3 regions of the Methylobacterium sp. ARG-1 genome follow, and region 3 is predicted to be linked to each of the others. Evidence: predicted binding sites of a transcription regulator. Region 3 holds the regulator's gene; each other region holds the start of a gene.

Evidence for each region. Region 3 encodes HrcA, which represses chaperone genes, less so after heat shock. Its sites were predicted from a motif close to GTTAGCACTCNCNNNNNGNGAGTGCTAAC; they were not measured.
Region 1: the regulator HrcA is predicted to act here: its motif matches at 1,118-1,146, upstream of groES (co-chaperone GroES).
Region 2: the regulator HrcA is predicted to act here: its motif matches at 935-963, upstream of groES (co-chaperone GroES).

What each region holds. Positions count from the first base shown of each region.
Region 1 is NZ_LHCD01000040.1:51,902-54,166, reverse strand. It holds gene AKJ13_RS26120 (DUF6481 family protein) at 1-289, opposite strand, end outside; gene AKJ13_RS26115 (cold-shock protein) at 389-598, opposite strand; gene groES (co-chaperone GroES) at 1,251-1,538, shown strand; gene groL (chaperonin GroEL) at 1,629-2,265, shown strand, end outside.
Region 2 is NZ_LHCD01000004.1:227,173-229,437, forward strand. It holds gene AKJ13_RS06915 (CorA family divalent cation transporter) at 1-823, opposite strand, end outside; gene groES (co-chaperone GroES) at 1,034-1,324, shown strand; gene groL (chaperonin GroEL) at 1,397-2,265, shown strand, end outside.
Region 3 is NZ_LHCD01000018.1:95,642-97,906, forward strand. It holds gene rph (ribonuclease PH) at 1-479, opposite strand, end outside; gene hrcA (heat-inducible transcriptional repressor HrcA) at 647-1,702, shown strand; gene AKJ13_RS17795 (HAMP domain-containing protein) at 1,724-2,265, opposite strand, start outside.

The DNA.
Region 1 (2,265 bases), on a different contig from region 3:
CCTGGCGCTCGACCTTCTCGGCGGCCTGACGGACCAGCTCGGCGGCCGCGCGCTCCTGCTCCGCGAGCGCTTCCGCGGCGCGGACCGCCTCCGCGGCGGCGCGGGCGGCGTCCCGCTCGCTCACCCGCACTTCGCGGGCCTCGGCGACGGCCTGGCGCTCGGCCTGGCGGGCGAGGACGGCCGGATCGTCCGCCGCGGGGCGCGCACGGAACTGGGCCAGCCGCTCTTCCTTGGCCTTGGCACCGGCCTCGAGACGATCAGACAGCTGCGTTTCTTTGAATTGACCCACGAAGACTCCTCGCGCGCCGCAGCGCCCGTATCAGAAACAGAAGAAGCCGCTCCACACTGGGAACGGCTTCGAAACGCGTCCTCGGTTGAGGCGCGAGGTTCAGGCGGCCTGGAGGCTGCCGGCGGATTGCTTGCCGCTGCGACGGTCGGTTTCCAGCTCGTAGGAGAGCTTCTGACCCTCGATCAGGTTGCGCATGCCGGCGCGCTCGACGGCCGAGATGTGCACGAACACGTCCTTGCCGCCATCGTCAGGCTGGATGAAACCGAAGCCCTTGGTCTCGTTGAACCACTTAACGGTGCCGATGCTCATAACTATTCCAACTGCTTCAGAGCATGGTGCGGAGACCGGAGACCGGCCTTGCGTGATCACCATGCTGTAACAAAGATCCAGGGCCTGCCGCCGTTGCGCTGCGCGAGCCGCGAACTCTGGACGATCGAAGGGGGCGAGCGCGTGCCTGAGCGTGCGCCCGTCCGTGGTCGTCGAAACTGGGAGAGATGCAGAGCGCTCGCCCTGTTGTGGCGAGACGGCCGAATATCTGGCCAAAGATCGATTTATGATCTCTAGCACATCGACGGGATAATCACAATCGTCAAATGTGTTGCGCGAAAATTCGGTGCGGCCCACCGGTAAAGTGCGATTTTTCGCGCCGTTATTCTGGTGTATCAATACGGATCTTAAGGCCGCCGGTTGCGCGGCCGCACCCGGACGGATGCCGGTTCCGAGCTCCGGACCGGGATCGAAGCGCGCGCCTACGTTCGAATATCAATCTGTCCGAACGCGAAGAACCGCTCGAAAATCACCCTCCGCGGCGCATCGACCGTGAGACGCGTTAGCACTCTTGTCTATTGAGTGCTAAGACCGGGTCGATCCGGCGCAGACGATTCGGTCTGCCGCCGCCTTTCCCGCACGGGCTCGGTCATGTCGACGCGAGGCCCCAGGCGGGACGACCAGGATGCCGCACATGAAGTTTCGCCCCCTGCACGACCGCGTGGTGCTACGCCGCATCGAGGGCGAGGAGAAGACCAAGGGCGGGATCATCATCCCCGATACCGTCAAGGAGAAGCCCCAGGAGGGCGAGGTCGTCGCCGTCGGGCCCGGCGCCCGCGACGAGGCCGGCAAGATCAACCCGCTGGAGGTGAAGCCCGGCGATCGTGTGCTGTTCGGCAAGTGGTCCGGCACCGAGGTCAAGATCGACGGCCAGGATCTCCTGATCATGAAGGAATCCGACATCATGGGTGTCGTCGCCTAAGGGCGTCCGCCCCCTCCGACGCTGCTCAAGCCCTTCGAGGCGGCCGCCCCGGCGCGCCTCGGGGCCGCACGACAACAGAAGAGATTGTCCATGTCAGCCAAAGACGTTCGTTTTTCCGTCGATGCCCGCGAGAAGATGCTGCGCGGCGTCGAGCTGCTCGCCAGCGCCGTGAAGGTCACGCTCGGTCCCAAGGGCCGCAACGTCGTGATCGAGAAGAGCTTCGGTGCGCCGCGCATCACCAAGGACGGCGTGACCGTCGCCAAGGAGATCGAGCTCGCCGACAAGTTCGAGAACATGGGCGCTCAGATGGTGCGCGAAGTGGCCTCGAAGTCGAGCGACATCGCGGGTGACGGCACCACCACGGCCACCGTTCTGGCCGCCTCCATCGTCCGCGAGGGCGTGAAATACGTCGCCGCCGGCATGAACCCGATGGACCTGAAGCGCGGCATCGACCTCGCGGTCGCCACGGTCGTGCAGGACATCGTGGCGCGGGCTCGCAAGGTCGCCTCGTCCGAGGAGATCGCCCAGGTCGGCACGATCTCCGCCAACGGCGACAAGGAGATCGGCGAGATGATCGCCCACGCCATGCAGAAGGTCGGCAACGAGGGCGTCATCACCGTCGAGGAGGCCAAGACCGCCGAGACCGAGCTCGACGTCGTCGAGGGCATGCAGTTCGACCGCGGCTACCTCTCTCCGTACTTCATCACGAACGCGGAGAAGATGGTCG
Region 2 (2,265 bases), on a different contig from region 3:
AAACGACGGTGAGGACGCGGAAGACGTTGTTCTGCTCGATGTTGATGAGCCCGAGCGTCGCGTCGAGGAGGAACTGAACGTTCTCGGCGAGCCGTGTCTCGAACTCGTCGAGGGATTCGATATCCCGCCGAATCGTTTCGAAGCGCCCATCCTCCGGCAGCCCGAGCCCATCGCAGGCAGCCGACACGAACGGCACGATTCGCTCGAGGCCGAGCAAGCTGGCGCGGATCTTCCCCAGGACCTTTCCGCGGTTGCTGATCCCGCGCAGGATCCGCCGCAGCGCCAGGTCGCGCCGGCGCGGCGGAGGGCTCTCCATCCGGCGGCGATTCGCGCCACGCAGGTCGAAATCGAAGATGCGCGTCGAGAGCTGGTCGAGTTCCGAGGCCATGTCCTCAAGGGCGTCTGCCAGGCTGTCGACCAGCTCCTCCAGGATGACCAGGAAGATCTCGCTCGGGGATACGCTGCCGTCGCCGTCGACGATCCGTTTCTGGGCCGAGTCCACCGCGCGCAGCTCGTGGAACCGGATGGTGACGAGGTGATCCTTCGATAGGAGGAAGCCGAGCGGCTTCAGCTGCGACTCGCTGCGCTCGAAGGTGATCATCGGCGTCGAGAGCGACAGGCCGCCTTTCACCCGCCGCAGCCGGCTGGAGGATTCGACCTCGGACAGCGCCGCCCGCGACGGCACGCGCAGACCGGTCGCCGCCTCGACGGCGGCGGCTTCCTCGGAGCTCGGATCGTTCAGGTCGAGCCAGACGGCGTTGCCGGGAATCGGGCCGCCGAGTTCCGGCGCAACCGCGCCGTCGGGTCCGTGCAGGCTCAGCATGAGAGCGCGTTGTCCGTGGGAAAAGGAAGGCTGATGTCGCGTCATCGCGCCGTCGCGCGCAGGTGCGACAGCCTTGACTCGGAACCAGGCGAGGGCTATCTCGCCGCCGTCATTGGCACTCGCCAAGACAGAGTGCTAACAGTCGGGTTTGGAAGCGGTCCCGCAGGCCGCATCAACGCCAACTGCAGACCTGAAGCAAGAGGGCAGCTCATGAAGTTCCGTCCGCTGCACGACCGCGTGGTCGTCCGTCGCATCGAGAGCGAGGAGAAGACCAAGGGCGGCATCATCATTCCGGACACCGCCAAGGAGAAGCCGCAGGAAGGCGAGATCGTCGCCGTCGGCCCCGGTGCTCGCGACGAGCAGGGCCGCGTCAACGCGCTCGACGTCAAGGCCGGCGACCGCGTCCTGTTCGGCAAGTGGTCCGGCACCGAGGTCAAGATCGACGGTCAGGATCTCCTGATCATGAAGGAATCCGACATCATGGGCGTCGTCGCTCTCTGATCGGATCGCCTTTCCCCGCCCTTTGAGGCCGTCTGAGGCCTTGGGGTTCAACCCAAATACAAGAGGCAAACCATGGCAGCGAAAGACGTTCGTTTCTCCGCCGACGCGCGCGATAAGATGCTGCGCGGCGTCGACATCCTCGCCGACGCGGTGAAGGTGACGCTGGGCCCGAAGGGCCGCAACGTCGTGATCGAGAAGAGCTTCGGCGCCCCGCGCATCACCAAGGACGGCGTGACCGTCGCCAAGGAGATCGAGCTCGCCGACAAGTTCGAGAACATGGGCGCCCAGATGGTGCGCGAAGTGGCCTCGAAGACCAACGACATCGCGGGTGACGGCACCACCACCGCGACCGTGCTGGCCCAGGCCATCGTCCGCGAGGGCGCCAAGTACGTCGCCGCCGGCATCAACCCGATGGACCTGAAGCGCGGCATCGACCTCGCCACCGCCGCTGCGGTGAAGGACATCATCGCCCGCGCCAAGAAGGTCTCGACCTCCGACGAGGTCGCCCAGGTCGGCACGATCTCCGCCAATGGCGACAAGGAGATCGGCGAGATGATCGCCCACGCCATGCAGAAGGTCGGCAACGAGGGCGTCATCACCGTCGAGGAGGCCAAGACCGCCGAGACCGAGCTCGACGTCGTCGAGGGCATGCAGTTCGACCGCGGCTACCTCTCCCCGTACTTCATCACGAACGCGGAGAAGATGGTCGCCGAGCTCGAGGATCCCTACATCCTCATCCACGAGAAGAAGCTGTCGTCGCTCCAGGCGATGCTGCCGGTGCTCGAGGCCGTGGTCCAGACCGGCAAGCCGCTGCTGATCATCGCCGAGGACATCGAGGGCGAGGCCCTGGCGACCCTCGTGGTCAACAAGCTGCGCGGCGGCCTGAAGGTCGCGGCCGTGAAGGCGCCGGGCTTCGGTGACCGCCGCAAGGCGATGCTCGA
Region 3 (2,265 bases):
GCAACGTGATCGCGTAGCGGGTCGACAGAGATGATCGAGCGGGTACGCATCCAGGCGAAACAATCGTAGAGTGCGACCCAGGCCCCGGTGATCGCGGCGGTGCGGGTGCCGCCATCGGCCTGGATCACGTCGCAATCGACCGTCACCTGACGCTCGCCCATCGCGGGGAGATTCGTCACCGCCCGGAGGGAGCGGCCGATCAGGCGCTGGATCTCCTGGGTGCGGCCCGACGGCTTGCCCGAATTGATCTCCCGGCGCGTCCGGTCATGCGTCGCGCGCGGCAGCATGGCATACTCGGCCGTGATCCAGCCCTTGCCGGAGCCGCGCAGCCACGGCGGCCCGCGCTCCTCGAGGGAGGCGGTGCAGAGCACGCGGGTGTTGCCGAAGCTGACGAGGCACGAACCCTCGGCATAGCGCGAGACCGCGCGCTCGAGGGTCACGGGCCGCAGTTCATCGGCGGCGCGCTTCGAAGGCCGCATCGCGGGCCCTTTCTGGTGAGAGAAGTAAGGGCCGGGCTCTTAGGCCGCCGGGCCGGCGCGGGCAAGCATCGCCGGATGGATTGATCCCGCGACACCGGGCGGACATGATCGGACGACAGGATGACCGTGTGACCGACCTGAACCCCACCATTCCACAAGGCTCATCGATGCAGGCGCTCGACGCCCTCAACGAGCGCGCCCGCGAGATCTTCCGGCAGATCGTCGAGAGCTATCTCACGACCGGAGAGCCGGTGGGCTCGCGCAACCTGGCGCGTATCCTCCCGATGGCCCTGTCGCCGGCGTCGATTCGCAACGTCATGGCGGATCTGGAGCATTCCGGCCTGATCTTCGCGCCCCACACCTCCGCAGGCCGCCTGCCGACCGAGCTGGGCCTGCGGTTCTTCGTCGATGCGATGCTGGAAGTCGGCGATGTCGGGCAGGAGGAGCAGGCCCGGATCGAGGCGCAGATGCGCGCCGCCGCCTCCGGCCACACCTTCGATTCGGCTTTGGCCGAAGCCTCGACCATGCTGTCGGGCATCTCGCGCGGGGCCGGCGTCGTGCTGACCACGAAGGCCAATGTCCACCTGAAGCATATCGAGTTCGTCCGCCTCGACCCCGCCCGTGCCCTGGTGGTGCTGGTCTCGGATGATGGCTCCGTGGAGAATCGGCTGGTCGACCTCCCCCCCGGCCTGCCGGCCGGCGCGCTCCAGGAGGCGACGAACTTCCTCAACGCCCGGCTGCAGGGCCGCACCCTCGGGACTTTGCGGGCCGAGATCGAGGCCGGCCGCAAGGCGATGAAGCGGGAACTCGACGCGCTGACCGAGCGCCTGGTCGATGCCGGCCTTGCCACACCCGTGGGTCCGAGCGAGGCGCGGCAGCTCATCGTGCGCGGGCAGGCGAATCTGCTCGACGACCTGCGTGCCGTCGAGGATCTCGAGCGGATCCGCCTGCTGTTCAACGATTTGGAGACCCAGAAGGACGTCATCGACCTCCTGGCCCGCGCCGAGGGCGGCGAAGGCGTGCGGATCTTCATCGGGTCCGAGAACAAGCTGTTCTCGCTCTCGGGCTCCTCGCTGATCGCCGCGCCGTTCCGGGACGGATCCCAGAAGATCGTCGGCGTCGTCGGGGTGATCGGCCCGACGCGGCTGAACTACGCCCGCATCGTGCCGATGGTCGATTATACCGCCCGGGTGGTCTCGAAGCTGCTCGACGGAGCGCGCTAACGGCTCACGAACGAGCCTGGCTCAGGCGGCCCGTACGGTGTGCAGGAATTCCGCGACTTCCTGAGAGAGCTGCGCTGATTGCCGCGACAGCGCGGTGGCCGCGCCCAGCACCTGATGCGCCGCCCGGGCCTCGATGCCTTCGACCGCCCGACCGACCAGGCCGATCTCATCGCTGCGGCGCGCATCGGCGATCTCGGCATCGATGGCGCTTCGGCTCATGCGCTGCAGCGCGCCGACCAAGCGGTTCAGCGGACGCGCGACGGTGATCGTCATCAGCTGGCTGACAACAATCTTTAGCACCAGCAGCACCAGGAGCGTGGTCACCGCCAAGTCGTGCGCCAACGCCGAGATCGGCGCCAGCGACGCGGCGCGGCTGACCGACACGGCGACATACCATTCGAGCGACGGCGGCAGGTTGGGGACCCGGGCAAAGATTGTGAAGGTCTGCCGGTCGCCCTCGCGCGTCTCGCTCAGGCCGCCGCCGATCTTCGGCGGCGGCCCGGTGAACAGATCCCCCAACGCGTTTCCGATCAGTTCCGCGCGCGGATGGACCAGCACCGTGC